2 regions of the Terrabacter sp. 2TAF16 genome follow, and region 2 is predicted to be linked to the other one. Evidence: predicted binding sites of a transcription regulator. Region 2 holds the regulator's gene; the other holds the start of a gene.

Region 1 (15,054 bases), on a different contig from region 2:
GGGCCCGTCGAGCTCATCGAGCGTTTCGCCGCCCGCCCCTGACGTCGGGCTCGCTTCCGGCACAGACGAACCCACCGTCCCGAGCGCGGGGACGGTCGGTTCGTGAAACGCAGTGCGGCCGGAGCGCGCCGCCGGCTCAGAGGCGCAGCGTGGGTCCGTGGTCGGCGCCGAGCGGCAGGACCATGGCGACCTCCTCCTCGCCGTCCTCCTCGCTGACGACACCCATCGGCCTGCGGTAGTCGGTGGGGCGGAAGCCCATGCCGCTCGCGAAGGCAACGGCCCGGCCGTTCTCGGTGCCGACCCAGTAGACGAGGTGGGAGTGACCGCGCTCGGCGGCGAGGGAGGCGCCGTCCTTGACGAGGTGGGTGGCGACGCCGGAGCCACGGGCCTCGGGCCGCACCCACAGCCCGAAGAGCTCGCCGGCCGTGCCGTCGCTCTCCTTGGCGGTGCCGACGCTGACCACGCCGACGGCGCGGCCGTCGCGCTCGGCCACGAGCCGTGCGGAGCGCTGCATGCGTTCACGCCAGAAGTCCTCGCCGTAGGACTCTTCCTCGTCGACCGAAGCCACGAACGCCTCGGGCGATTCACGCAGTGCGGCGAGGCGGACGGAACGGTAGTCCTCCCAGTCGTCCTCGCCGAGGGGACGCACGGTGATGTCGCTCATGGGTCCACCTTCGCACGACAGCCTGCCGGACCGCACCCGCGGGGCGGTGAACGTTCGGGGGCGCCTCGGACCGACTGGCCGACAGCGTGACTCATAAGCGGTGGACCATCTCGATCTCGCGCAGGTCCGGGCGCCGCGGGTGGTCGTGGACCGCGCCGGTGCGCACGAACCCGCACCGCGCGTACAACCCCTCGGCGACCACGTTGGAGCTCGTCACCTCGAGCACGACCTCGGTCTTGCCGAAGCGCCTCGCCTGCTCGAGGACGGCTCGGACCAGGGCCTCCCCGACACCACGTCCCCGGGCCTCCGGGGCGACGTACATGCCGAACAGCGTTGCGGTCGTGGCCCGCTCGGGTTCCCAGTGGGAACCGAGCCCCGCGCTGCCGAGCACCCCCGAGGCGTCGCGGGCCTGCACGAGCCAGGCGCCCTCGATCCGCTGGCGCCAGTCGGCCTCGTCGTAGGCGGCCTCGTCGGCATAGGTGAACCAGAAGGCGTCGGGGGCCTCCTGGAGCATCGCGAGCCGGACGTCGCGGTGCGACTCCCAGTCCTCCGGCGAGACGGGGTGCAGGTGGAGGCGCTGGTCGTGGGTGTGGGGCTCGGCCATCACTCCACGATGCCCTCAGACCTGCCCGGACGCCAGCTGTTTCGAGCGGGCCGCTGCGGCCTCGATGGCCGTCACGAACGCGGCCCGGACCTTGTGGTCGTCGAGCTGGCGCAGGGCCGCTACGGTCGTGCCGCCGGGCGAGCTGACCTGCTCGCGCAGGACCGTCGGGTGCTCCCGGGTCTCCTTGAGCATCGTCGCCGCCCCGTAGAGCGTCTGCACGACGAGCTCGGTGGCCGTGGCCCGCGGCAGACCGAGCACGACGCCGGCCTCGATCATCGCCTCGACGACGTAGAAGATGTAGGCGGGGCCGCTGCCGGAGATCGCCGTCACGGCGTCGAGGTGCTTCTCGGCGAGCCGGACGACCCGGCCGCACGAGCTGAGCAGCGCCTCGGCCTCGGCGAGGTGGTCGTCGGTGCAGTGGCTGCCGGGCGAGATGCCGGCCATCCCCTGGTCGACGAGCGCCGGGGTGTTGGGCATGACGCGGATGACCGACGTGCCCTCGGGCAGCCGCGACTCGAGGAACTCCGTCGTGATGCCGGCAGCCAGCGAGATGACGGCGTTGCCGGGGGCGACGTGGTCGTGGATCTCGTCGAGCAGCGCCGCCATGTCCTGCGGCTTGACGCACAGCACGAGCGTGTCGGCGACGTCGGCCGCCTCGGCGTTGGCCAGCACACGCACCCCGTGGCGCTCGGCGAGGGCGTTGACCTTCTCCGGCGTGCGTCCGGTGACGACGAGGTCGCCGGGCGTGCGGCCCGAGCGGATGAGGCCGGAGACGAGGGTCTCGCCCATGACCCCCGCGCCGAAGATGGCCGTCGTCGTCATCGTGGCTCTCCGCTCAGCTCTTGGTCGCGACGCCGCGCAGGAAGAACATGACGTTGGCGGGCTTCTCGGCCATCCGGCGCATGAGGTAGCCGTACCACTCCTGGCCGTACGGGATGTAGACGCGCATCTGGTCGCCGCGGTCGGAGATCCGCTTCTGCTCCTCGGGGCGGATGCCGTAGAGCATCTGGTACTCGAACGACCTCGGGTCGCGACCGGCCTGGCCCGCGAGCGCGCCGGCGATCTCGATGAGCCTCGGGTCGTGCGAGGCCACCATCGGGTAGCCCTCGCCCTGCATGAGGATCTTGAGGCACCGGACGTAGGACTTGTCGACGTCGGCTCCGGACTGGAAGGCGACCGACTCGGGCTCCTTGTAGGCGCCCTTGCAGAGCCGGACACGGGACCCGGCGTGGGCGAGGTCCCGGCAGTCGGCCTCGGTGCGGTAGAGGTAGGCCTGCACGACGGCGCCCACCGTCGGGAAGTCGGCCCGCAGCTCGCGCAGGGCGTCGAGGGTCAGGTCGGTGGTCGTGTGGTCCTCCATGTCGAGGGTCACGGTCGTGCCGCCCTGCTTGGCCAGCTCGCAGATCTCACGGGCGTGGTCCAGGGCGATGGCGTTGCCGTCGCCCGGCAGCGCCTGCCCGAGCGCGCTCAGCTTGAGCGAGACCTCGACGGAGCCGCCCTCGGTGAGGCCCTGGTCGCGCAGCGCCGTCAGCAGCGAGAGGTAGGCGTCGCGCGTGTGCCGGGCCTGGGCGAGGTCGGTCGTGTCCTCGCCGAGGTAGTCGATCGTCGAGAGGCGGCCGGACGCCGCGATCTCGGAGGCGGCCCCGACGACGTCGGCACGCTCGGCACCGGGCACGAAGCGCTTGACGACCGAGCGCGACACGGGCGCCTTCTCGATGACGTCTCGGATCTTCTCCTGCTTGGACAGCTGCAGGAGCGAGTTGCGCAGCAGGTCGCTGGCGTCCACGGGGGCCTCCGGGTGGTGCTCGGGATGTCGCTCGGGTCACGGCGGCGGACGGTGGTGACCGTCCCGCCGGGCAAATCTACCGCCGCCGGCAGCCGGCGCCCGCCGGTCCCCTCCGCTCCTGCGGCACGCACGCCGCCCGCCCGGTCTCTCGGGGTCCTCCTCGGGGCCATGCGGCAGACTCGCTGCCATGGCTCGCCCGAGCGCCACCCGACGACCCGTGCCCGCCGCCCTCGCGGCCGCAGCGCTGCCTCTCGTGCTCGCCGCGTGCGGCCAGCCGGTCGCGACGCCGTCTTCCGCCACCCGCCCGGCAGGCACGACCGGAACGGCAGGCGCCACCGGCGCCCCGACGAGCCCAGCCGCTGACGACGCGCCGCTCACGCCGCCCTCGAGCGTCGTGCCACCCCGCGTGCACGCCACCGCCGTCGTCGCCTCCTACCTCCGTGGCCACGACCTCAGGGGGCTCACCCGCACGGACGACGAGTCGGTGACGGAGGCCGTCCTCACGTCGTGCCCGAACGGGCCCACCGTGGCCCGGGACGTCGGCCCGACGGCATACGCCCGCTCCTGGGAGGGGCCGGGAGGCGTCCGCGCCGACGTCGCCGCGATCACCTACCCCGACCTCGCGTCGGCCGCGAACGCGGCCGAGCCGCTGCTCGTCGCGGCGCAGGCGTGCCGGGCCCCCCGGCCGGCCAAGGGCGTCACGACGACCGTCGCCAACCAGCGCCGCGACGTGGCGGAGGGTATGCCGCTCGGCCGGGTCGACGTGACGCGGACGTCCCCGGACGAGACGCGCCACGACTACGTCGGCGTCGTGCAGGTGGGCAACGTGCTCGTACGCCTCACCTACTCGTCCGGCGACGCGAAGGTCGCCACCGACAAGGGGTCGACGGCGCTCGCGCTGCTGGCCCGGGACGTGCAGGGGCTCTGATGTCCACGATCGACGACGCCGCCCTCGCCGCGCCCGGACCGCTCGGCCTGACCCTCGACGACCTCGGCGAGGCCCTCGGGGGTGCCGCGACCGTGCTGCGCGCCAACGCGATGGCGGCTGGCCTCGATGCACCCGTCCCCACGTGCCCCGACTGGACGGTGCTCGACCTCGTCACCCACCAGGGCATGGTCCACCGCTGGGCCGCGAGCCACCTGCGCGGCGAGCCCGTCGAGCCGGAGCCGCTCGAGCGCGAGGGGCGCCGGTCCGCCGACGTGCTCGGCTGGTTCGACGACGGGGCGACGGCGCTGCTGCAGGCGATCGTCGACGCGCCGGACGCCCTCGACGCGGTCGTGTTCCTCAAGGACGCGCCTGCCCCGCGGCTCTTCTGGACGCGCCGGCAGTGCCACGAGACGACGGTCCACGCCGTCGACGCGCTCGGGGCCCGGCTCGGACGGCCCGCGCGCGCCCACGAGACGTGGATCCGGCCCGCCGTCGCGCTCGACGGCATCGACGAGCTGCTCGTCGGCTTCGTCACCCGCCGCAAGGAGGGAGCCTCACCCGGCGCCCCGACCCGGCTGCTCGTGCGCCCCGACGGCGCCGACGTCGCTTGGCTCGTCGACCTCGACACCGGCCGGCCGATCCGGACCAGCCGGGTCCGGTCGGGGTCCGGTGGTTCGGGTGGGGCCGACGCCGACCACGTCCTGACCGGCGACCCCGTCGACCTCTACCTGCGGCTGTGGAGCCGCGGCGCTGCCGAGCCGGCCGAGCCGGCCGAGCCCACCGAGACCACCGAGACCATCACGGAGATCGAGCGCTGGTGGCGCGAGAACATCTCGATCTCGTGGTGACCCCCGGGTCGACCACGTAGCAGGATGGGCGCAGCACCCGGACCGCACCGTCGCGGCCCGGGCCCGTGCGACCAGAGGAGCTCGTATGCCACAGGAGGGCGTCGGACGGACCGTCCAGTCGGCGATCTACCGGGCCGGTGCCTTCGGCCGCCGCCCGGCGGTCCCGACCGACGGCACGCAGCTCGAGGTGGCGGCCCGCAAGGTCATGTCGAAGCGCGGGTTCGCCTACGTCGCAGGCTCGGCCGGCTCCGAGGCGAGCGCCGACGCGAACGTCTCAGCCTTCTCGAGGTGGCGCGTCGTGCCCCGGATGCTCGTCGACACGACCGAGCGCGACACGTCCGTCGAGCTCTTCGGCCGTCGGCACGAGAGCCCCTTCCTCGTCGCCCCGGTCGGGGTCCTGTCGATGGCCGACGACGAGGCCGACCTCGCCGTCGCCCGCGGCGCCCGCGAGCAGCGCGTCACCCAGATCCTCAGCACCCAGGCCTCGGTGCCGATGGAGGACGTCGCGCGCACCCTCGCCGGGTCCGGTCACTGGTACCAGCTCTACTGGAGCAGCGACGACGACCTCGTCGAGAGCCTCGTCTCGCGCGCCGAGGCGTGCGGCAGCGACGCCCTCGTCGTCACCCTCGACACGGCATACCTCGGCTGGCGTCCACGCGACCTCGACCTCGGGCACCTGCCGTTCGCCCGCGGCGAGGGCATCGCCCAGTACACGTCGGACCCCGTCTTCCAGCGGCTCGTCCGCGAGCGGGTGGCGGCGGCCGGGCCGGCGGTCCGGCCGCGGCCAACGCCGGCCGCGGTCGCGACGCTCGTGTCGATGAGCCGCAACCACCCGGGCGACACCCGGCACAACCTCACGGCGCCCGAGCCGCGCGCCGCGGTCGAGACGTTCCTCGACGTCTTCAGCCGACCCTCGCTGACGTGGGACGACCTACCGCGGCTGCGGACCATGACCAGCCTGCCGATCGTGCTCAAGGGGATCCTGCACCCCGACGACGCCCGACGCGCCGTGGACGCCGGGGTCGACGGTGTCTACGTCTCCAACCACGGCGGCCGGCAGGTCGACCGGTCCGTCGCCGCGCTCGACGCCCTGCCCGGAGTCGTCGAGGCCGTGAGCGGTGCCGGGTCCGACGCCCCGGTGATCTTCGACAGCGGGATCCGTTGCGGCGCAGACGCGTTCGTCGCACTGGCCCTGGGCGCGTCGGCCGTCGGCATCGGGCGACCACACGTCTACGGTCTGGCCCTCGCCGGCGCCGACGGGGTCTCGGAGGTGCTGCGTAACCTGCGCGCCGAGCTCGACCTCCAGCTGGCGCTCACGGGGTGCACGTCGCTCGCCGACCTGACCCCGGAGCGGCTCGTGGCCGCGCCCTGACGCGACAAGGCGCCGCGCCGACCGTCGACGGGCCACGTGTCGCCGCCCGGTCACGGTCGAGAGGCCGCTTCTCGCCGCATGGAACCGGGTCGACGCAGTCGGGGTCTGTCCCGGAGGATCGGGTCATGCCAGCCCTCGACCACCTGACCCGCGACGCCTACCCGAAGTCGAACGGCTACGACGCGAAGTGGCTCGTCGACCTCGACATGGGCCCCCACCCGCTGTGGCTGCTCGAGGACCTCGCCGCCGACCTCGACCTCCGGCCCGGCATGCGCGTCCTCGACCTCGGCTCGGGGCTGGGCGCGACGTCGGTCTTCCTCGCGCGGGAGTACGGCGTCAGCGTCGTGGCCGCCGACCTGTGGGTCGACCCCACCGAGGCTGCCGCGGTCTTCCGCAAGGAGAACGTCGACGATCGCGTCCTCGCGATGCGGGTCGACGCGCACGCGCTCCCCTTCGGCCGGGGCTCGTTCGACGCCATCCTCAGCATCGACGCGTGGGAGTACTTCGGCACCGGCGACCACTACCCGCCCTACCTCGCCACCTTCCTCAAGCCGGGCGGCCAGCTCGGGGTCGCGACGCCGGCCCTGACGACCGAGGTGCGCGAGCTCGGCGAGATCCCCGAGCACATCGACCGCGTCGTCGGCGCCGAGTCCGCGGCCTGGCACACGGCGGACTGGCTGCGCAGCCAGTGGGAGTTCAGCCGCGCCTTCACGACCGTCACGGCCCGCAACCAGCCGGACGCGTGCGCGAACTGGTTGCTGTGGGAACGTGCCGTCATGGAGCTCAAGGGACAGGCCAGCTCGCCGGTGCAGGGGATGCTCGAGGCCGACGGCGGCGCCTTCGTCACGTTCGCGCTCGTCACCGGGAGGGTCGCATGAGCCTCGACGCCACCGACCTCGAGCACCTGCGCCGGGCGGTCTCGCTCGCGCGCCTGGCCCTGGAGCGCGGGGACGAGCCGTTCGGCTCCGTCCTCGTGTCGGGCGACGGCGAGGTGCTCTTCGAGGACCACAACCACGTCCTCGCGCTCGAGGCCACCCAGCACCCCGAGTTCGCCATCGCCCGCTGGGCGGGTGCCCAACTGACCGCCGCCGAGCGGGCGGCCGCGACCGTCTACACCTCGGGCGAGCACTGCCCCATGTGCTCAGCAGCGCACGCGTGGGTCGGCCTCGGCCGGATCGCGTATGCCGTGAGCTCGGCCCAGCTGACCGCGTGGCGGTCGGCGTGGGGCTCGGCCCCGTCCCCGGTCGCGGCGCTGTCGATCCACGACGTCGTGCCGGGCGCGGTCGTCGACGGGCCGGCCCCCGAGCTCGAGGCCGAGGTCCGCGACTTCGACGACCGTTTCGCCCACGGTCACCCCCACCCCGACCCCAACCCCTGACGCCGGCCAACCGGCATACGCCCGGAGGTCCTCCCCGACCACATCAACTCCACCGGGGCGGACCCGAACGACGCACCCGAGACCCCGGGACCACGACAACTCCGCCCTGGCGGGCGAAAGCGGCCCACGCGACCACACTCGGCCACCACAAGTCCGCCCCGGTGGCCTTGGCGCTCAGAGGTTTCGGCGGCTGTGGATGACCTACAACGAGCGCGAGTCCGGTGTCGCACAGTGACGTCATGAAGCCCGCCGACAGCCCCGGCACCGACCAGCCGTTTCTGCGCACGAGTGACGGAGACGACACGCTGAGCGCATGGCGCTTCCGGCGAACGCATCGCGCACTTTTCCGTGGGGTCTACGTCACTGCCGAGACCCGCGTGACCCTTCGGCTGCTCGCCGAGGGAGCCCTGCTGTTGGCCGAGCCGAGCAGCTACCTCTCCCATCACACCGCGGCCCGGCTCTGGGGCGGCGTCGTTCCCGACAACCCTGACGTCCACGTGACGTATCCGAGGATGCGTGCCCAGTGTCTCGGCATCGCGGCTCACCGTGCCAAGGCGCGACAGCACGTGGTCCGTTGGATGGGGCTGCCCGTCACCGGCCCGGCGCAGACCTTTCTCGACATGAGTCAGGTGCTCGGTCTCGTCGATCTCGTCGTGCTCGGGGACTCGTTGGTCCGCAAGAAGCGCTTCACACCTGACGAGCTGGTTGCCCTGGCTGAGAAGCACCGCGGCCCCCACTCGAGGCTGGCCCGGCGAGCGGCAAGGCTCGTGAGAGCCGGCGTCGACTCACCCATGGAGACGCGCCTGCGGCTGCTCATCGTCCTCGCCGGACTTCCCGAGCCCGAGGTGGACCACCGGGTGCACGACGACGACGGGACCTTGTTGCGGCGATACGACCTCTCCTACCTCCCCTTCCGACTGATCATCGAGTACGACGGCAGGCAGCACGCCGAGTCGGACGAGCAGTGGCTCAGCGACATCGGCCGCGACGAGGCGCTGGACGACGAGCAGATCCGGCGGCTCGTGGTCGTGTCCCGGGACATCTACTCGACACCGGCGAACACCCTCGCGAGGATCACGCGGGCCATGCGCCGAGCCGGTATGCCGGTGCCCCGGCTCAGGCACGAGTGGCGCCGACACTTCCCGAGCAGGTCGGGCGACCTCGCCCTGCCGGCATGAGGGCGCCGACGAGCGCGCCATGGCGCGGTTCCGCGCCCGATGACGCGGCTGGCCGAACCCGAAACCGCGCCATGGCGCGGTTCTGTGCCGGAAGGCGGCCCGGATGGATGCGTCCGCGACCGCTCTCCACGGGTGTGAAGCGCGCCGGCAACAGTGCGGGCGGACACTGGGCGGGTACGACACGGCATACGCAAGGATCACGACACGCCTCTCGGCATCTGTCCGCTCACGGCGAACAGCGGCTGAACCTGAGCCGATCACGCTCAGGATGGGGAACAGGAGGGACACCACCGGCGTTGGTCGGGGTGTGCTCGTCCACAGCGGGCACAGATAGCATCGAGATGTCTCTCGATCAGTCAGGAGAAGAACATGTTCGAACGGTTCACCGACAGGGCCCGAAGGGTGGTTGTCCTCGCGCAGGAGGAAGCTCGCCTGCTCAACCACAACTACATCGGGACCGAGCACATCCTCCTGGGTCTGATCCACGAAGGCGAAGGCGTCGCCGCGAAGGCCCTCGAATCGCTCGACATCTCGCTCGAAGCGGTCCGGGCCCAGGTCCAGGAGATCATCGGCCAGGGGCAGCAGGCCCCCACCGGTCACATTCCCTTCACGCCCCGCGCGAAGAAGGTCCTCGAGTACTCGCTCCGCGAGGCGCTCCAGCTCGGCCACAGCTACATCGGCACCGAGCACATCCTGCTCGGCCTGATCCGCGAGGGCGAGGGCGTCGCCGCCCAGGTCCTCGTCAAGCTCGGCGCGGAGCTCAACAAGGTCCGCCAGCAGGTCATCCAGCTGCTCTCCGGCTACCAGGGTGGCCAGGGCGGCGAGAAGGCCGGCGCCGGCGTCGGCCAGAGCCAGGCCGAGGGGACGCCCGCGGGCTCCCTCGTGCTCGACCAGTTCGGTCGCAACCTCACGCAGGCTGCCCGCGAGGGCAAGCTCGACCCGGTCATCGGACGTGAGAAAGAGATCGAGCGGGTCATGCAGGTGCTGTCCCGCCGCACCAAGAACAACCCCGTCCTCATCGGCGAGCCCGGCGTCGGCAAGACCGCCGTCGTCGAGGGCCTCGCCCAGGACATCGTCAAGGGCGAGGTGCCCGAGACGCTCAAGGACAAGCAGCTCTACACCCTCGACCTCGGCTCGCTCGTGGCCGGCAGCCGCTACCGCGGTGACTTCGAGGAGCGGCTGAAGAAGGTCCTCAAGGAGATCCGCACCCGCGGCGACATCATCATCTTCATCGACGAGATCCACACGCTCGTCGGTGCAGGTGCCGCCGAGGGCGCCATCGACGCCGCGTCGATCCTCAAGCCGATGCTCGCCCGTGGTGAGCTGCAGACGATCGGTGCGACGACGCTCGACGAGTACCGCAAGCACATCGAGAAGGACTCGGCCCTCGAGCGGCGCTTCCAGCCGATCCAGGTGCAGGAGCCGACGCTGCCGCACGCGATCGAGATCCTCAAGGGTCTGCGTGACCGCTACGAGGCCCACCACCGCGTGACGATCACCGACGGGGCGCTCGTCGCGGCCGCCAACATGGCCGACCGCTACGTCAACGACCGCTTCCTACCCGACAAGGCCATCGACCTCATCGACGAGGCGGGCGCGCGACTGCGCATCCGTCGGATGACGGCTCCGCCGGACCTGCGCGAGTTCGACGAGAAGATCGCCGCGCTCGTGCGCGAGAAGGAGTCGGCCATCGACGGGCAGGACTTCGAGCGCGCGGCCCGCGTCCGCGACGACGAGAAGCGCCTGCGCCAGGAGAAGGCCGCCCGTGAGGCCCAGTGGAAGTCGGGCGACATGGACGTCGTGGCCGAGGTCGACGAGGAGCTCATCGCCGAGGTCCTGGCGGCCAGCACCGGCATCCCGGTCTTCAAGCTGACCGAGGAGGAGTCGAGCCGACTGCTCCACATGGAGGACGAGCTGCACAAGCGCATCGTCGGCATGGACGACGCCGTCAAGGCGCTGTCCCAGGCGATCCGCCGCACCCGTGCAGGCCTCAAGGACCCGCGTCGTCCGGGTGGCTCGTTCATCTTCGCCGGCCCCACCGGTGTCGGTAAGACCGAGCTCGCCAAGACGCTCGCCGAGTTCCTCTTCGGCAGCGAGGACGCGCTGATCCAGCTCGACATGTCCGAGTACTCCGAGAAGCACACGGTGAGCCGCCTCTTCGGCTCGCCTCCTGGCTACGTCGGCTACGAGGAGGGCGGCCAGCTCACCGAGAAGGTGCGCCGCAAGCCGTTCTCCGTCGTGCTCTTCGACGAGGTCGAGAAGGCCCACCCGGAGATCTTCAACTCGCTGCTGCAGGTGCTCGAGGACGGCCGCCTCACCGACTCGCAGGGTCGGATGGTCGACTTCAAGAACACCGTCATCATCATGACGACCAACCTCGGCACGCGGGACATCTCCAAGGCCAACATGGGCTTCTCGGCCGGACCCGACAGCCGCTCGGACTACGAGCGGATGAAGGCGAAGGTCACCGACGAGCTCAAGCAGCACTTCCGGCCCGAGTTCCTCAACCGTGTCGACGACACCATCGTCTTCCCGCACCTGAGCCGCGACGAGATCATCCAGATCGTCGACCTCGAGATCGCCAAGCTCGACAAGCGGCTCAAGGACAAGGACATGGGCATGGAGCTCACGCAGTCCGCCAAGGACCTGCTCGCCAAGAAGGGCTACGACCCCGTGCTCGGTGCGCGTCCGCTGCGCCGCACCATCCAGCGCGAGATCGAGGACGCCCTGTCGGAGCGGATCCTGTTCGGGGACTTCGCGTCCGGCCAGTACGTCAAGGTCGACACCGAGGGCGAGGGCAAGGCGGAGACGTTCACCTTCTCCGACATGGCCCACCCGGACGCCGCGCACCGGCCGGCCGACGACCTCCCGGAGCTTCCCGAGGGCGCCGCCCTCGACGAGGCGCTCGGGGTCAACATCACGGCCGGCCCGCCCGTGCCCGACGACCAGGTCTACCCCGACGCGGGGCTGACCGGCACGGAGCGCTGACCGCAGCGATCCGCCAGCACGGCCGAAGGGGCCGGGGACACCACGTCCCCGGCCCCTTCGTCGTACGCCCGCGTCCCGGTCGTCATACCGGGGTCGTATGCCGTCCCGCCCGGGAGGCGACCACGGCCCGATGTGGGACCCGGCCCACCGCGGCGAGGCTGGGTCCATGAGCTACTACGACCCAGCCCGTACGCCGTCCGGTGCGCCCGAGCGCCCAGCCTTCCCAGCCTTCCCAGCCTCCCCCGCCTCCACCGTCGCCCCGCCTGTCAGCCCCACCGTCGGCCTCACCGGCGCCCAGGCCCCCTCACGTCCGGCACGGGCGGTGTCGCCCGACCCGGCCCGCGACCTCGTCGCCCGAGACCTCGTCATGACCTACGGCCGCTCCGGGGCCTCCGCCGGGCCGCCCGCGCTCGGCGGCGTCGACCTGACGATCCGCGCCGGCGAGAGCCTCGCCGTCATGGGGCCGTCCGGCTCGGGCAAGACGACGCTGCTGCACGTGCTCGCCGGGATCCTGCGACCGACCGGCGGCCAGGTGCTGTGGCGCGGCCGGGACATCGCACGGATGTCGGACCGCGAGCGCACCGTGCTGCGCCGCGAGGACTTCGGATTCGTCTTCCAGCAGGGCATGCTGCTGCCCGAGCTGCCGGCGATCGAGAACGTGGCCCTGCCGCTCATGCTCGGCGGGGTCAGGCGGTCGGAGGCGACGGCGCGGGCCGCGACGCTCTTCCACCCGCTCGGCCTCTCGGGGCTGGAGAAGCGCCGTCCGGGCGAGCTCTCGGGCGGCCAGGCGCAGCGGGTCGCCATCGCCCGCGCCCTCGTGGCCCGCCCCGGGGTCGTCTTCGCCGACGAGCCGACCGGTGCGCTCGACCAGACGACCAGCGCCGAGGTGATGCACCACCTGACGCAGCTCGCGGCGCACACCGGAGCCTCGCTCGTCGTCGTGACCCACGACGAGAACGTCGCCCGCTGGTGCCACGGCGTCGTCCGGGTCCGCGACGGTCGGATCGCTGGTGCAGACGCAGGCGCCCACGTCGCGGCCGGCCCGGTCCAGACTGCGACGGCGGTGGCCAGGTGAGGGCCGCGACCGAGCTGTGGTGGCGCCTGCGGCGTGCGGGCGCGGCCGACAACCGGGTGCCCGGCATCCTCGCGGTGGTCTCGTTCGCCGTCGCGACGGCGGCCCTGCTCGTCTGCGTCGCCGGGCTCCACGCGTTCGAGGCGCGCAACCCCCTGCCGCCGGGCGGCCTCAAGGGCCACCTCAGCGACGAGGCGGCGCTCGGCAACCTCTACGTGACCCTCGCCTGGATCGCGACGACGTGCATGGTCATCCCGACCCTCACCCTCGGCGGTGTCGCGGCGCGTCTCGCGATCGCCCGCCGCGACCAGCGTCTGGCCGCGCTCCGTCTCGCCGGTGCGACGTCGGGACAGGTCACGCTCATGACGCTGGCAGAGGCGGCCGCCCAGGCCGTCGTCGGTGCGCTGACAGGCGTCGTGCTCTACCTCGCCGTCCTCCCCCTCGTGGCCCGGCTGAGCTTCCAGGGCCGCCCCTTCGAGCTGCGCGAGCTGGTGCTGCCGCTGTGGCAGACGCTGGCCGTCGTCGCGGCCGTCGTCGTCGTGGCGGTCGTGTCCGGCGCGTCGAGCCTCGCCCGGGTGGCGATCAGCCCGCTCGGCGTGGCTGCCCGCACGAGCCCGAAGCGCCTGAGCGTCCTGCGGCTGCTCGTCGCCCTGGCCGCCGGAGCTGCGTGGGTGCTCGTCATCACCCCGATGAAGGAGCCGCAGCGGATGACGATCGTGCTCGTGCTCGGCGCGATGATCCTCGCCGTCAACGCCGTCGGGCCGTGGGTGGTCATGGTGGCCGGCCGGGTCGCGGCGCGTCTCGCCCCGACCGCAGCGACGCTGCTGGCGGCCCGGCGCATCGCCGACGACCCGAAGAGCACGTGGCGCGCGGTCGGCGCCCTCGGCCTCGCCGTCGTCGTCGTGGGCTTCACGAGCCTCGCGCAGGTCGACGACCCGACGACTCCGCTCGAGCGCTACCTCGCCGACGACCTCGGCACGGGCGCGCTCGTCACCCTCGTCATCATCACCATCGTCGGCGCCACGTCGACGGGGGTCGTCCAGGCGGCCCGGGTGCTCGACCAGCGCGAGCAGTACCGCGCGCTGGCGCTCGCCGGCACGAGCGAGCGCTCGCTCCACCGGGCCCGCGCGCTCGAGGTCGCGCTCCCGCTGTCGATGACGATCGTGCTGTCGGCCGGCTTCGTGCTCGTGCTGATGCTGCCCTTCACGAGCGCCCTCGACAGCGGCCTCGTCGTGCGTTTCGTCGTGACCTCGGCCGTCGCTGGGGCGGTCGTCCTGGCGTCGGTGCTGGCGTCCCGGTCGCTCGTGCGGACGGCCTCCCGCGTCGCCTGAACCGGTCGTCTACGGTGGGGCGGTGACCTCCCCGCACCGCCCCACCGACGTCCGCCAGCGGCCTGTGATGCCCGCCGACACCCGTCGTCCAGCCCGCACGCGACGGTCCGTGGTGGCGCGCGCCGGGGCCGTTTCGGCGGCCGCGGCGGTGGCCCTCGCGGGTTGCTCGACGGGTGCGCCGAGCGGGACCGGCTCGCCGGCCGGAGCGTCCGCCTCGGCCGACGGCAGCGCGTCCGGGTCCGCCCCCTCCTCGGGGGTCCGCGTGAGCGGGGCGCCAGCGCCCTTGGCTGCGCTGGTCTCGACGGTGTATGCCGGGGGCGACCTCACGCGTACGTCCTCCCCCTCCGCCGCGGCCGCCCTGAAGACGCGCAAGGCGGCCCCCGGCCCGGTCTCGGCCAAGGCCGAGGTCGGCTCGTGGATGGGCACGCCCGTCGCCGTCGTCACCGCCGGCGACGACGTGACCCTCGCCGTCGGACCGACGTGGAAGGTCGTCGGCGGCTGGTGGCCGTCGCTCGGGGTCGAGAAGCCGAGCCTCGGCGGCGGGCCGCGCTGGGTGCTCGCGATCGGCTCGGACGCCCGCAAGGGCCAGCCGCTCGAGCGCACCCGCGCCGACGTGCTCCAGGTCATCGGCATCGACGGCAAGGGTGGCGGCGGCGTCATGGGCATGGCCCGCGACCTGTGGGTCCCGCTGGCGACCGGCGGCAAGGGCAAGATCAACTCGGCCATGGTGTTCGGCGGCCCGCGGGCGCAGGTGAGCACCGTGAGGTCCGTGACCGGCCTCCCCGTCGAGGGATACGTCGTCATCGGCTTCAGCGGGTTCAAGAAGATCGTCGACGACGAGGGCGGCATCCCGATCGTCATCCCCAAGACCGTCGTGGCCTCGCACGCCAAGAACCTCGTCATCA
Region 2 (15,054 bases):
TGCCCTCCGGCACCTTCTGGAGGAAGACCCGCGGCCCGGCCCCGTCAGGGTCCACGACGGCATACGCGTCGTTGTGGCGCTCGGGCGGCAGCCCCCAGGCGGTGAGCGCTTCGGTCCACGTCGCGAAGCCGGGCGGCGGCGCGTCCTCGACGTAGCCGAGCACCTCGGCCCAGAAGCCGCCGAGGGCGCGGGGGTCGCTGCTGTCGATGGTCACCTGGAACGCGCGGGACATCGCCACTCCTCAGTCGTGCGGATCGGGGTCGTACCAGCCGTCGTGGGCGGCGGCCAGCGCCTGGAAGCGGACGGCATACGCCGGGTCGGCCGGGGTGCGGACGTAGACGGCCCACTCGTGGGCCTCGGAGTCGTCCTCGCCCGCGAGCGCCTCACGCACGACGCGGACGTCGGCCAGCCCCTCGGCCTCGAGCTCCTCGGCGAGATCCTCGGCGCCGTCACGCTCCGGCAGCACGATGAGGTGCTGGGTCTCGTCCGTCGGGCTCACACGTCCAGCCTAGGACCGACCGACGACCTCGTCCGGCTCGGCGCCGGTCTCGATGACGCGCTGGGCGACCTCGCGCAGCTTGACGTTGTGGTCCTGGGAGGCGCGGCGGAGCACGTCGAAGGCCTCCTCCGACACGATCCGGTGTCGCTCGATGAGGATGCCCATGGCCTGGCCCACGAGCCGGTGGCTCTCGACGGCGCGCTCGAGGTTGGCCTCGTTCTGCCGGAAACGGTCGACCGTGACGATCCGGTCCACCGCCTGCGCCAACGAGTGCAGGAGCAGCTCCGCGACGGTCCGCTCGACCCCCTCGGCAGACGGCGTCCGGCCGACGCCGGCCCACACCCGGCACGTGGCGTGGATCCCCGACGACTCCATGAGGATGCCGCGGGTCCCGGCGTCAGCCGGGTCCATCGTCGCCCCGTCGAGGTCGACGGGTCCGGCGAGCACCTCGCGGACGGCCGGGGGCAGCGCGGACGGCGGCACGACACCGGAGGCGCCGGCGAGCAGGTCGTGCTGGGTCGCGGTCACCCGGATCACGGCCTCGCCGACGAGCGCCTCACCGATGGCGGACGCGGCGAGGGAGAGCGCCTCCTCGAGGTCCTCGGAGCGGACCATCAGCCGCGCTGCGGCGGTGATCCGCGCCGCGGCGTCGAGCCCGCGGTCGTCGTTCGCTGCGGTCGCCGGACGCAGGTCGGTCACCGGGCCTCCAGGGTATGCGTGGGAAGGCCCGCGAACTTGGAGGCAGGACAGTGTTGCATCTCGTGACGCCGCCGGACAAAGCACGACACGAGGCAATTGCCGTTCTCGACCGATTCCCCCGGGGCCCAAGGCCGCACGCGCTCGACCTCCGGAGCCCGCGGCTTCGGAGGTCGAGTCTCGGGTCTTGACGTCGATGGTCAGGCCTGGTCGGGGTCCTGTCCGCTCTCGACGACGCGCGCCGCGATCTCGCGCAGCTTGACGTTGCGGTTGAGCGAGGCCTGCCGCAGCATCTCGAAGCTCTGCGTCGCCGTGATGCGGTGGCGCTCGATGAGGACGCCGACGGCGTGACCGATGAGCCGGTGGCTCTCGATGGCCTGCTCGAGCTGGAGCTCCTTCTGCGCGCGCGCCTGCCGCGCGACGACGCGGTCGACGGCCTGGCCGAGCGACTGCGCGAGCAGGTCGCCGACGATGAGCTCGTCGCTCGAGACGAGACGCGGCTCGTCGAACTGCACCCAGGTCCGGCAGTCCGACTCGTGCGCCGTCGGGAGGAGCAGCAGGCCCTCCCGCTTGTCGTCGACCAGGACGTCGTGGCGGTGCGGCGAGGAGTCGAGCCCCTGCCGGATGCCCGGTTCGAGGTCGTCGACGGCCACCCGTCCGCGCGGGGACAGCACGACCGGCTGCCCCTTCGTCGGTGAGACGCGCAGGGTCACCGCACCGTCGAAGAGCACGGTGAAGCCGGTGACGGCCGTGGCGAGCACCTGGTCGAGCTCCTCCGCGGTGGCGAGGTCGACGGCGATCCGGGCGGCGAGCTCGCGCCGCAGACGGGACTCGCGCTCGCGCGTCTCGTCCCGGACGACGACGATGACGAAGCCGTCGTGCTCCGCCGTGCCCGGCACGCTCGCCGACCGGACGTGGACCCAGGCCTCACCGCCACCGCGCCGGAGGATGCGGTAGCGGTCGTCCTCGACGGGTCGGCCGGACCGGAGCATCTCCATGCGTCGCTGGTGCTGGTGGTGCTCGTCGGAGGACTCCGACTCCCGGATCCACCACGGGTACGGCGGCACGAGCGGGCCGTCCGCGAGCGACCAGCCGAAGGTCCGGGTGAACACGTCGTTGACCTGGACGACGAGGCCCTCGGCGTCGACGACGACGAACGGCTCCTGGATGGCTCCGAGGATCGCCCGCAGCCACGCGGCGTCGCGCGACCGCGATCGGGCCCGCACGAGGTTGGCGGCGAGGCGCGCGCGGAGCTCCTGGGGCTGGAACGGCTTGATGACGTAGTCGTCGGCACCCTCGAGCAGCCCCGTGGTGCTGGCCTCGACGCCGGCCCGCGCGGAGAGCAGGACGACGGGCAGGTCGCGCAGGCTCGCGTCGGCCCGGATCTCGCGCACGAGGGTCAGGCCGTCCATGCGGGGCATCATGACGTCGGCGAGGACGATCGACGGACGTCGGGCGCGCAGGTGCTCGAGGGCCTCGACCCCGTCGCGCACCGACACGACGTCGTAGTCCACGACGCAGTGGCGCGCGATGTAGTCGCGCATGTCGTGGTTGTCCTCGACGACGAGCAGGGTCGGACGCACGCCGTCCGGCTGCGTGGCCGGCGACATCGGCCCGCGGAGCGGCTCGGGGTCCGCGGACGACGCCTGCATCTCGGCCGCGACCGCGTCGCGCACGACCCAGCTGCTCGCCTCGTGGATGAAGGACTCGGCCGAGCGCGGCGTGATCGAGGGGCGCAGCGCGGCCCGCTCCGCGGGCCGGCCCCACGGGAAGGACACGGTGAAGATGCTGCCCCTCCCCTGCCGTGACTGCACGGCGACGCGGCCGCCGAGCAGGTCGACGAGCTGGCGCACGAGCGACAGGCCGATGCCGGCGCCCTCGCGCGATCGTCGGTCGTCGCCGCGGTCGAGCTGCCGGAAGCGGTCGAAGACGAGGTCGAGGTCCTTCTCGGCGATGCCGATGCCGGTGTCGGTGACCGAGACGGCGAACCCGGTGTCGGTCCCGCCCAGGTGGAGCGAGATGCGTCCGCGCGTCGTGAACTTCAGGGCGTTCGACAGCAGGTTGAGCACGATGCGCTCGAACATGTCGACGTCGACGTAGGCCTCGTGGTCGAGGTCGTCGCATACCACCTCGAACTCGAGTCCCGTGCGCTCGATGGCCGGGCGGAAGTTCGCTCCGATGCCGGCGACGAGCTCCTCGACGTCGGCCCGGACCCAGTGCGGCTCGACGGCCCCGGCCTCGAGCCTCGTGAGGTCGAGGATGCGGTCGACGAGGCCCGCGAGTCGGTCGGTGTTGCGGAGGATCAGCTCGAAGCGCTGGCGCTGCTCGGGGTCGAGGCCGTCGGCGGCGAGGGCGTCCTGCACCGGTCCGGCGATGAGGGTCAGCGGCGTGCGCAGCTCGTGGCTGACGTTGGCGAAGAAGTCGGACTTGGCGACGTCGAGCTCGGCCAGAGCCTCGGACCGGTGACGCTCCTCCTGGAGGCGGCGGATGCCGCTCAGCGCCATCGCGACGTGCGCGGCGCACAGCTCGGCGTAGACCTGGAGCTGGGCGTCCCACGGGCGGCGGGGGTTCTCGGTCAGCAGCAGGTGCGCGGTGGGCTCGAGCAGCCCGGGCTCGACGACGGGGACGACGTGCACGACCTCTCCGTCGACGGCTCCGCTCGGCGGCTCGTCCCCCTCGACGTGCCACCGGATGTCGCTCGCGAGGTGGTCGTTGACCTGGGAGCCGAGCACCTCCAGCGCGCGGATGCGCACGTCCTCGGGCGTGTCGGCGTCGGCCAACGCCGCCACGAGCCGGGCCGACATCTCGTCGCGCCGCTCGGCGAGCACCTTGGCGGTGGTCTCGGTGGCGATGTCGACGACGCCGACAACCTGGCCGTCGTCATCGTGGATCGCGCCGAAGGACCACGTGAAGTACGCCTCCTCCAGGAAGCCGTACCGGTCGACGACCAGCAGCTCGTCCTCGACCCAGGTCGCGGGACCGCCACTGACGACGCCATGGAGCATCGGTCCGATGACGTCCCAGATCTCGGGCCACACCTCACGGATGGGGCGACCCCACGCGCCGGGGTGCTTGCTCTCGCCGAGGAGGCCGCGGTAGCCGTCGTTGTAGAGCATGGAGAGCTCCGGACCCCAGCAGACCAGCATGGGGAAGCGCGACGACAGGCAGACGTCGACGAGGACGCGCAGGTTGGCCGGCCAGGACTCGACGGGCCCCAGCGAGGTGGCCGACCAGTCGGTGCGCAGGAAGAGGTCACGCATCCCCGTCGGGGACGAGGGCACGCCGCCGCTCGAGGCGTTCGTCGTGGGGGCGCCGGGCAGGCCGCCCTCAGGGTGGTGCGGGGTCACACGACCTCCGGGACTGGGGTCAAGAAACTGCCTCCGGCGGCATTCCACAGCGGCGCGCCCCGTCTGCTTGAGGCGAGCACAGTCTGACACACACAGACGGCTCGGTGAGGCGCGAACCTAGCGCTCGGGCCGCCACACGACGAGCGCCTGCGACGACGGGGCGCGGGGCGGGCGCTGGCCGGGTCGGACCGCCACGACCTCGCCACGTGGACCGACCGCGAAGACCCGGGCGCCGGCCGACAGAGCCGCCTGGGCCGCCGCCAGGTCGGCGGCGAGCTCCTCGACCCGTGACCGGAGGGCGGTCACGTGGTTCTCGAGGTCGAGGATGCGCTGGATGCCGGCCAGCGAGACACCCTCCTGTGACAGGCGCTGCACCTCGCGGAGCAGCTCGACGTCGCGCGTGCTGTAGCGCCGTCCGCCCCCGCGCGTGCGCGACGGTGAGACGAGGCCGAGCCGGTCGTACTGCCGCAGCGTCTGGGCGTGCATGCCGGCCAGCTCGGCCGCGACGGAGATGACGAAGACGGGTGCGTCGTCGTCGTGCCCACCGGGGCGGGCGCTCTTGCGGGCCATCGTCGTCACCTCGCTCGTCAGGCTCGGGCGCGCTGGAAGAGGTCGGCCCGGGGGTCGTGGCCGTTCTCGGCCGCAGCCATCCGCTCGATGGCCTCGCGGGCCTCGTCGGTCAGCCGTTGCGGCACGACCACCTGCACGCGGGCCAGCAGGTCGCCGGCGTGGTCGCCCCGTTTGACGCCGCGCCCCTTGACCCGCAGGACGCGGCCGCTCGGGGTGCCCGGCGCCACCTTGACCTTGACCGACCCGCCGTCGAGCGTCGGGACCGCGACGGTCGCGCCGAGCGCGGCCTCCGCGAAGGTGACGGGCAGGTCGAGGGTGAGGTTGTCGCCGTCACGTCCGTAGACCGGGTGCTTGTCGACCCCCACCGTGAGGATGAGGTCACCGGCCGGTGCGCCGGCGTCGCCCTGGCGACCCTTGCCGCGCAGGCGGATCCGCTGCCCGTCCTTGACGCCCGCAGGGATGCGGGCATTGATGCGACCGAGATCGGGGGAGCTGAGCGAGACCGTCGAGCCCTCGACGGCGTCGCGGAAGCCGATGCGCGTGTTGGCCTGAACGTCGGCTCCGGGGCGTGGACCGGCCGTCGCGCCGTAGCCGCCGTAGCCGGCGCCGGGTGCACCACCGCCGAACATCTGCCCGAGGATGTCCTCGAGGTTGGGCTGGCCGCCTGCGCCACCGGTGTCGAAGCGCACGCGCTGCCCACCGGGACCACCCGCCCCGCCGAAGGCGGAGAAGATGTCCTCGAAACCCGCGCCCTGGCCGCCCGCGCCGCCCGCGGTGAAGCGGGCACCGCCGTGCGACATGGCGCGGATCGCGTCGTACTCGCGCCGCTTCTCGGGGTCGGACAGGACGGCATACGCCTCCCCGACCTCCTTGAAGCGCTCCTCGGCCTTGGGGTCGCCGACGTTGTGGTCGGGGTGCATGGTGCGCGCGACCTTGCGGTACGTCTTCTTGATCGTCGCGGCGTCGGCGTCCTGGGGCACGCCGAGGATCGCGTAGAAGTCCTTCTCGAACCAGTCCTGACTAGCCATGGCGCACCTCCTCGTTCACGGTGACTCTCACGCTGCTCCCATCATCGGGTATGCCGCCGGGCTGCGTGCGCAGCCCGGCGGCGGACGTCTCAGGCGGGGTCGGCAACCGAGACCCGGGCGGCGCGGACGAGCCGGTCGCCGATGCGGTAGCCCGGCTGGAGCACCTGGACGACGGTCGTGCCAGTCGCCCCCTCGGGCAGCTCGGCCTCGACGTGCATGAGGGCCTCGTGCACGTTGGGGTCGAACTCCTGGCCGGCCTCGCCGACGCGTTCGACGCCGAAGCGACCGAGGGTCGCCTCGAGCTTGTCGGCGATCGCGGCGAAGGGGCCACCGGCGAGGTCGCCGGCCTGGCGGGCCATGTGGATGTCGTCGAGGACCGGGAGCAGCGACTCGACGACGCTGCCGACCGCGGTGTGGCGGATGACCTCACGGTCGCGGTCGACGCGCTTCTTGTAGTTGACGTACTCGGCCTGCAGCCGCTGCAGGTCGGCGAGCAGCGTCGCGGCCATGGTGTCCTCCTCGGCGAGGGCCACGCCCTCGGTCTCCGAGGACTCGCCGGCGTCGCCGGTCTCGTTGGAATCGGTTGCGGTGTGGTCGAACTCGTCCTCACCACCGGGCTCGGACGACGCGCCCGCGCCGCCCTCGTAGTACGTGTGATGGCGCTCGCCGTGGGCGGAGCCTGCCCGCGGCGGGGTGCCGGCGGCGTCGCCGCCGGCACCCGTCGCGCCCGTCGCGGTCACGTCAGGCTGTTCGCCGGGCGTGCCGTGCTTCGGGGACTCGGTCACTTGGCGTCCTTGACCTCGTCGTCGTCGACGACCTCGGCGTCGACGACGTCGTCGTCGTCCGTGCCGGACCCACCGGGCGTGGTGTCGTCGGCGGGGGCGCCGTCCTGCGCCCCGGCGGCGCCCGCGGCGTTCGCGGTGGCCTGCTCGGTGGCGTACACGGCCTGGCCCATGGCCTGCGACTTCGTGTTGAGGTCCTCGACCTTGGCCTTGATGTCGTCGGCGCTGGCCTCGGACCCCTCGGCGATGGCGGCCTTGAGGTCGGCGAGCGACTCCTCGACCGGCGTCTTGACGTCGGCCGGGACCTTGTCGCCCGACTCCTTGAGGAAGGACTCGGTCGAGAAGACGAGCTGCTCGGCCTGGTTCCTGACCTCGGCCTCCTCGCGACGCTTCTTGTCCTCGTCGGCGTGCGCCTCGGCGTCCTTGACCATCTTGTCGATCTCCTCCTTCGACAGGGCCGAGCCGCCGGTGATCGTCATCTTCTGCTCCTTGCCGGTGCCCTGGTCCTTGGCGGAGACGTTGACGATGCCGTTGGCGTCGATGTCGAAGGTGACCTCGATCTTCGGCACACCGCGCGGCGCCGGCGCGATGCCGGTCAGCTCGAAGGTGCCGAGCGACTTGTTGTGCTGCGCGATCTCACGCTCACCCTGGAAGACCTGGATGAGGACGGACGGCTGGTTGTCGTCGGCGGTGCTGAAGATCTCGGAGCGCTTCGTCGGGATCGCGGTGTTGCGCTCGATGAGCTTGGTGAACAGGCCACCCTTGGTCTCGATGCCGAGCGAGAGCGGCGTGACGTCGATGAGCAGGACGTCCTTGCGCTCACCCTTGAGGACACCGGCCTGCAGGCTCGCGCCCATGGCGACGACCTCGTCGGGGTTGACGCCCTTGTTGGGGGCCTTGCCGCCGGTCAGCTCGGTGACGAGGGCGGTGACGGCCGGCATGCGGGTGGAGCCACCGACGAGCACGACGTGGTCGATGTCGGCGACCTTGATGCCGGCATCCTCGATGACCTTGTGGAACGGCGCCTTGGTGCGGTCGAGGAGCGACTTGGTCATCTGCTCGAACTGTGCGCGGGTGAGGTTCTCGTCGAGGTGGATCGGGCCCTCGGGCGTCATCGAGATGTACTGCGCCGAGATGTTGGTGCTCGTCGCGGTGGAGAGCTCCTTCTTGGCGCGCTCGGCCTCGTCGCGGAGGCGCTGCATCGCGATCTTGTCCTTGGACAGGTCCTGGCCGGTCTTGTTCTTCACCTGCGTGATGAGGTGCTGGACGACCACGTCGTCCCAGTCGTCACCACCGAGGTGGTTGTCACCGTTGGTGGCGCGCACCTGGATCGTGGCGAAGCCGTCCTCGGCGTCCTTGCCGACCTCGAGGAGGGACACGTCGAACGTGCCGCCACCGAGGTCGAAGACGAGGATGAGCTCGTCCTCCTTGCCCTTGTCGAGGCCGTAGGCGAGCGCGGCCGCGGTGGGCTCGTTGACGATGCGCAGGACGTTGAGGCCCGCGATCTCACCGGCCTCCTTCGTGGCCTGGCGCTCGGCGTCGTCGAAGTACGCGGGGACGGTGATCACGGCGTCCGTGACGGTCTCACCGAGGTAGGACTCGGCGTCGCGCTTCAGCTTCTGCAGGATGCGCGCGCTGATCTCCTGGGCGGTGTAGGTCTTGCCGTCGATCTCGGGCGACTTCCAGTCGGTGCCCATGTGGCGCTTGACCGAGCGGATCGTGCGGTCGACGTTCGTGACGGCCTGGCGCTTGGCGACCTCGCCGACGAGAACCTCGCCGTTCTTGGAGAACGCGACGACGGAGGGGGTGGTGCGCCCGCCCTCGGCGTTCGCGATGATGCTCGGCTCGCCGCCCTCGAGGACGGAGACGGCCGAGTTGGTGGTACCGAGGTCGATTCCGACGGCACGTGCCATGGGTGACTCCTTGATGATCTAGGTGGAGACCGTGGTGCTGGTGGTCCGGGTGAAACAGGTCCTCGCTCAATCTGCTCCCGCTCCGACGTGATTGTCAAAACCGGACTCGCAAATCTTGCGTTCACCCGACTCAACTCTGGGCTCTCGCGGATTGTTCCCGTCCGGGACACAGTCTTGGTGGCTAGCGTCGTGACCGGAGGTGCCTCATGCCGACGCACACGACTCGCACCGCGCTCGCATCGACCATCGCCGTCGGCCTGAGCACGCTCTCGCTGGCCGCCTGCTCCGCCGGCGCGCCGAGCTCTGCATTCGCCACCTCCGCGGGCACGTCCTCGACGTCGTCTCCGGCCGCCTCGACGGTGGCGACGACCAGCGCGACGACCGGCGCCGCGACCACCTCCCCGACCACCTCACCGACCACGGGGACGACGCGTACGCCCTCGGCGACCTCGAGCAGGCCGGCCACCCCGACGGGTGCGCCACCCACCTCGACGCCGGGGCGGGCGACCGTGACGGCGACGGTGGTGCGCACCCTGGCCACCGGGATCGACGTGCCGTGGGGCCTGGCGCGGCTGCCCGACGGGACCGTCCTCGTCTCGGCGCGCGACAGCTTCCGGGTCTACCGCCTCGACGTCGCCGCGGCCCGGCTGGGCCGGGTCGGCACGGTGCCGGGCGTCGTCTCGAACGTCGCACAGCAGGGTGAGGCAGGCCTGCTCGGCATCGCCGTCTCGCCCACCTTCCCCCGCGACCACCTCGTCTACGCCTACTACTCCACGGCGGGCGACAACCGCATCGCGGCGATCCCGTGGGACCCGTCCGCGCCGGCAGGTCGCCAGCTCCGGACGCCACGGGTGCTCGTCAGGGGCATCCCCCACAACGTGCACCACAACGGCGGCCGGATCGCGTTCGGGCCGGACGGCTACCTCTACGCGACGACCGGGGAGGCGCAGCAGCCGGCGCTCGCCCAGGACAAGGGCTCGCTCGGCGGCAAGATCCTGCGGATGACGACCGCCGGGCGCCCGGCCCCGGGCAACCCGTTCGGGACGCTCGTGTGGTCCTACGGCCACCGCAACGTCCAGGGCATCGCCTGGGACGCCGCCGGTCGCCTCTGGGCGTCCGAGTTCGGTGACCACAGCGAGGACGAGCTCAACCTCATCCGCCCCGGCCGCAACTACGGCTGGCCGCAGACGGAGGGGCGCACGAGCCGGGCGGGCATCACGGGCCCGGTCGCCCAGTGGGGCCCACCGGAGGACTCGCCGAGCGGCATCGCGATCGCGCAGGGATCGGTGTGGATGGCGGCCCTGCGCGGGCAGCGGCTGTGGCGCATCCCGCTCGACGGCTCGGCGACCGCGGCGACGCCCCAGGACTTCCTCGTCGGTCGCTACGGGCGGCTGCGCAGCGTGCTCGCCGTCGGACCGGACACCCTGCTCGTGACGACGAGCAACCGCGACGGGCGGCAGAGCCCGGGGGCGGGGGACGACCGCATCCTGCTCGTCCGGGTGACCTGAGCCTCCTCAGATCGACAGTCGAGACTGGACAGTCTGGACTGATGAGTTCTACGGTCGGGTCATGGCACCACGCACCGGCTCGCACGCGATCGCGCCGACGGCCGCGCGCGCGGCCCACGACATCCGGGTCACCTTCAGCCGGCTGCGGCGCCGCCTGCGCGACGTCGCCGAGCTCGATGGCCTCACCCCCTCCCAGACCGCCGTCCTGAGCCGGCTCCTGGGCGACGGCGACGCCACGGCCAGCGCCCTCGCCGCGGGCGAGCAGGTGCGACCGCAGTCGATGGCGGCGACCCTGGGGGTGCTCGAGGAGCGTGGACTCGTCGAGCGCCGCCCCGACCCCACCGACGGCCGCCGCCAGCTCGTCGCCCTCACGCGGGAGGGTCGCAGCCGCATCGACGTCAGCCGGGCGGCTCGGGAGGAGTGGCTCTCCCGAGCCCTCACCGACCACTTCACCGAGGCCGAGCGACACACCGTCCTCGAGGCGATGGTGCTGCTCGACCGCCTCTCGCGCCGATGACGCGTCCACCCTCCTCCGGCCGCTTCGACCGGCGTCTCGTCGCGCCGATGGTCCTCGGGTCGGTCCTCAACCCGGTCAACTCCTCGATGCTCGCCGTCGCGCTCGTCCCGATCGGCCTCGCGCTCGACGCTCCCCCGTCGGAGACCATCTGGCTCGTCTCGGCGCTCTACCTCGCCACCGCCGTCGGGCAGCCGGTCGTCGGGCGGCTCGTCGACCTCCACGGCCCCCGACGCCTCTACCTCGCGGGCACCGCGCTCGTCGGCCTGGCCGGCATCCTCGGCGCGCTCGCGCCGTCACTCGGGGTCCTCGTGCTCGCCCGGGTGCTCCTCGGCATCGGCACCTGCGCGGCCTATCCCGCCTCGATGGTGCTCATCCGCAGCGAGTCGGTGCGCACCGGCACCGACTCGCCGGCCGGGGTCCTCGCCGCGCTCTCGGTCGCCAACCAGACGGTGGCCGTCATCGGCCCGACGCTCGGCGGACTGCTCATCGGGCTCGGTGGCTGGCGCACGATCTTCATAGTCAACGTGCCGCTCGCGATCGCCTGCCTCGTCCTCGGCTCGCTGCGCCTCCCCCGCGACGAGCAGCTGCACCGCGACGCCGATGCGACCCGACCCCGCGGGCTGGACGTCGCAGGCATGGTCCTGTTCGCCGTCACGCTGACCGCGCTGCTGCTCTTCCTCATGGAGCCCGCGGTGACGCACTGGCCGCTGCTGCTCGTCATCGCCGTCGCCGGTGCGGGACTGGTGGTGCGCGAGCGGCGCGCCGACGACCCCTTCATCGACGTGCGCGTCCTCGCCGGCAACGGCCCCCTGCTCGCGACGTACGTCCGGCAGCTGCTCGCCTTCACCGTGAGCTACGCCTTCCTCTACGGCTTCACGCAGTGGCTCGAGCAGGGTCGTGGTCTCTCCGCCACCGGCGCCGGGCTCGCGCTGCTGCCGATGTTCGTCGTCGCCATCACCGTCACGTCGGTCTTCGGCCGACGCGAGCAGGTCCGCGGCAAGCTCCTCGTCGGCGGGGCGCTCCAGGTCCTCGCCTGCCTGGGGCTTCTCCTGCTCCACGACGACTCCCCCCTCTGGCTCGTCGTCGCCGTCGTCGTCGTGGTCGGGGTGCCGCAGGGACTCATCGGCCTGGCGAACCAGACCGCCCTCTACCGTCAGGCCGACCCCGACCGCCTGGGCTCGTCCGCCGGCCTGCTGCGCACGTTCATGTACCTCGGCGCCATGCTCGCCGCCGCCGCCAACGCGGCGGCCTTCCCCGACCGCGCCGACACCGCGGGCCTGCACGGACTCGCCGTCGTGCTCACCGTCGTCGCCGTCCTGCTCCTGCTCATGTCGGCCCTCGACCGCTCCCTGGGTCGCCGTCGACCCACCGGCTCGTCCGTCCCCAGCACCCACGCGACGTCCCCGACCCGAGAGGCAAGCCACCCCTGACCTCGGCGCCCCCAGCCCGGCTAGCTCCCGACGACGCGCCGCCGCTCGAACGCCGCTCGCAACGGGCCGACGTCGGCCTCGGGCACCCGCTCGTGCGCGAGGTCGTACGTCTCCTCGACGAGGGCGACCAGGGTCGCGACCGCGTCGTGCGGGGACGCGACGAGGAGAGACCGGATGCGCTCGACGAGACGGTCGGGCCGGTGGGCGAGCAGGGTGGCCTCGCGGTCCAGCCACTTGTGGAAGGGATGGGGCATCCACACCCGGTTGACGGCGAAGAGCGCGTCGAGCACCCCCTGCACGCCGTCGAGCAGGTCGCGGTGGAGCAGCACGACGTCGTCCCGGGCCGCGAGCATCTCGAGCCGCTCGCGGGGCCTCAGGTCGAGGGCCTCGAGCACCTGGGCGACGGCCAGCGCCTCCGGGTAGACGTCGCACCGCGTCCGCCACGCCTCGATGACCGCGTGGCCCTGCAGGGGTATGCCGTCGCGCAGGGCCGTGACGCGCACCTGCAGCTCCGCGTCGGTGTCGCCCGCGAGCACGCGGTCGAGATAGGTGTCGATGGTCGACGTGACGAAGCCGCTGACGTCGGTCTTGACGCCGCCGACGAGCAGGCCGTCGGCCCACTCGTGGTCGTCCTCCTCCGCATAGACGCGGGTGAGCCCGGCGCCCTCGATCGCCGCCTCGCGGTCGGCGACGGTCGGCGGGGAGGACCAGTAGACGTCGAGCTCGATGTCGGACGACGCGTCGGCGAGCCCGCGCGCCACGGACCCGCCGATGAGCGCCGCTGCGACCTTGGGGTTCGCGGCATACGCCCGGACAGCCTTGCGCGCCAACGCGATCCGTCGTTCGATAGCGTCCACGGACATCCCGTCAGCCTGCTGCAGGGATGCGCACGCTCGACACCGTGGTCAGCACCGGGTGGGCGTCGTCGCCGTCGCGGACCTCGCCGCCACGCCAGACGATCGAGAGGTCCCGACCCTGGACGGTGAGCTCGGCGAGACAGTTGTCGAACCACGGACCGTCGGTGACGACCCACGGGTAGGCCGGGTCGGGCACGTGCTTCGAGCGCTCGGCGACGAACCGCATGGGGCGCACCAGCCCACGGGCGAAGGCGGACATCATGACGCGCACCATCCGCGGCATGGGGTTGCGGATCGGCGAGCAGACGGCCTGGATGACGCGGGACGTCGCACCGTGGCGGGTCCTCGCGTCGACGACCTCGGCGACGTAGGAGTTGTGGACGTCGCCCGAGAGGAAGACGACGCTGGCCGGAGCCGCACCGCGCTCGCCCCGCGCCACCTGCATCACCATGTCGAAGACCTCGACGAAGCCGTCGTTGAAGGCGGCCCAGTGCTCGAGGTCGATGGACTGCCGGACCTTCTCGGCCCGGTCGGCGACGACACGTCCGTGCGTGCCCATGGCGAGCACCTCGTCGATCGCCTCGAGGTCGTGCAGCCCGGGAGGGAGCATGAACGGCAGGGACGTCCCGATGAGCAGGTGCTCGACGTCGCCGGTCAGCTGCTCGTCGAGCCAGCTCATCTCGTCGGGGTCGAGCATCGAGCGGTGCTTCGGCTCGAGGACCCGGGCGGCGCGCGAGTCGACGACGACGAGCCGGACGTCACCGAGATCGCGCCGGAAGCTCCAGCGGTAGACCTCGGGGTGGCGGTCGGAACGGCGGGCGAGGTCGAAGACGGCCTCGGTCAGGTCGAGCTCCTCACCGCCGGGGTCGGCGCCGGCGAGGACCTGCGCGTAGATCTCGTCGTCGGCGAGCTGCGACGGGGAGAGGTTGCCGATGTGCTGGTAGACCCAGTACGAGGAGAGGCCGCCCATGAGCCGCTCGTGCCACCACGGGGTGCGGTTGATCTCCTCGTGCCAGGTCCACGACGTGTTCCAGTCGTCGCGGATGTCGTGGTCGTCGAAGATCATGCAGCTCGGCACCGTCGAGAGGAGCCAGCGGTTCGCCGCGTCGCCCCACGCGAGCCCGTAGAGGTGGGCGTACTCCTCGTAGTCCTTGATCTCCTCACCCGGTGGCTCGGTGATGTCGCGGCGGGAGGCGATGAACTCGCGCATCGCCTCGGACGTCTCGTCGGCGTAGACCTGGTCACCGAGGAAGGCCACGAGGTCGGGCCACACCTCCTCGCCCCGGGCCAGGGCGAGCGCGAGCGTGCGCAGCGCGTCGACGCCGTTCGTGCGGTGCCCCTCACGGTCGTGCGGCACGGTGGTGCGGCAGGAGCCGAAGAGCAGCCGCGTGGGTCGGCCGCGGTCGATGGTGCGGATGCGTGGGGGTGGGAAGGCGCTGTCGGGCTGGGGCCAGACCAGTGTGTCGTCGATGCTGACGGTGTAGTCCCACGACCCGCCCGGCTCGAGGCCGTCGACGACGACGAGCGCGTAGTGGTGGCCCTTGACGGCGAAGGTCGGGGCCGTCCAGTCGCGACCGTCGGCGTGCACCGCGACGACTCCCGGACCGGAGGTCTCGACCCACACCGTCGCATCGGTCTCACCGATGTAGCGCAGCATCGGGCCGAGGACGAGCGGCGCGATCTCGTGGCCGGTCACGACGGCAGGTTCTCGTCGAAGAAGGCGAGCGTCCGGTCCCACGCGTCGGCCGCCACCTCGGCGTTGTACTTCGACGGCGAGGTGTCGTTGAAGAAGGCGTGCCCGACGCCGTGGTAGACGCGCGCCGTGAAGTCGACGCCCGCCTGCTCCATCCGTGACTCGAGCTCGGGCACTCCGTCGGTGATGCCGTGGTCGTCCTCGCCGTAGAAGG

The links. The regulator HspR, encoded in region 2, represses chaperone genes until heat shock. The targets are predictions, from matches to a motif close to AAGTTGAGTCNNNNNGACTCAACTT.
Region 1: the regulator HspR is predicted to act here: its motif matches at 9,004-9,028, upstream of AB4Z14_RS16600 (ATP-dependent Clp protease ATP-binding subunit).

Annotation. Positions count from the first base shown of each region.
Region 1 covers NZ_JBFRFZ010000011.1:4,342-19,395, reverse strand. Annotated here, with positions in the region: gene AB4Z14_RS16655 (potassium channel family protein) at 1-42, shown strand, start outside; gene AB4Z14_RS16650 (GNAT family N-acetyltransferase) at 137-664, opposite strand; gene AB4Z14_RS16645 (GNAT family N-acetyltransferase) at 756-1,268, opposite strand; gene proC (pyrroline-5-carboxylate reductase) at 1,284-2,090, opposite strand; gene AB4Z14_RS16635 (proline dehydrogenase family protein) at 2,104-3,054, opposite strand; gene AB4Z14_RS16630 (hypothetical protein) at 3,242-3,982, shown strand; gene AB4Z14_RS16625 (maleylpyruvate isomerase N-terminal domain-containing protein) at 3,982-4,830, shown strand; gene AB4Z14_RS16620 (lactate 2-monooxygenase) at 4,916-6,202, shown strand; gene AB4Z14_RS16615 (SAM-dependent methyltransferase) at 6,328-7,080, shown strand; gene AB4Z14_RS16610 (nucleoside deaminase) at 7,077-7,580, shown strand; gene AB4Z14_RS16605 (hypothetical protein) at 7,820-8,758, shown strand; gene AB4Z14_RS16600 (ATP-dependent Clp protease ATP-binding subunit) at 9,128-11,746, shown strand; gene AB4Z14_RS16595 (ABC transporter ATP-binding protein) at 11,913-12,821, shown strand; gene AB4Z14_RS16590 (FtsX-like permease family protein) at 12,818-14,149, shown strand; gene AB4Z14_RS16585 (LCP family protein) at 14,412-15,054, shown strand, end outside.
Region 2 covers NZ_JBFRFZ010000010.1:88,973-104,026, forward strand. Annotated here, with positions in the region: gene AB4Z14_RS16160 (VOC family protein) at 1-232, opposite strand, end outside; gene AB4Z14_RS16165 (hypothetical protein) at 242-499, opposite strand; gene AB4Z14_RS16170 (ANTAR domain-containing protein) at 509-1,198, opposite strand; gene AB4Z14_RS16175 (ATP-binding protein) at 1,396-4,542, opposite strand; gene AB4Z14_RS16180 (heat shock protein transcriptional repressor HspR) at 4,660-5,112, opposite strand; gene AB4Z14_RS16185 (DnaJ C-terminal domain-containing protein) at 5,130-6,140, opposite strand; gene AB4Z14_RS16190 (nucleotide exchange factor GrpE) at 6,230-6,925, opposite strand; gene dnaK (molecular chaperone DnaK) at 6,922-8,835, opposite strand; gene AB4Z14_RS16200 (hypothetical protein) at 9,017-9,367, opposite strand; gene AB4Z14_RS16205 (PQQ-dependent sugar dehydrogenase) at 9,345-10,343, shown strand; gene AB4Z14_RS16210 (MarR family winged helix-turn-helix transcriptional regulator) at 10,405-10,860, shown strand; gene AB4Z14_RS16215 (MFS transporter) at 10,857-12,290, shown strand; gene AB4Z14_RS16220 (hypothetical protein) at 12,311-13,153, opposite strand; gene AB4Z14_RS16225 (alkaline phosphatase D family protein) at 13,158-14,843, opposite strand; gene AB4Z14_RS16230 (dienelactone hydrolase family protein) at 14,840-15,054, opposite strand, start outside.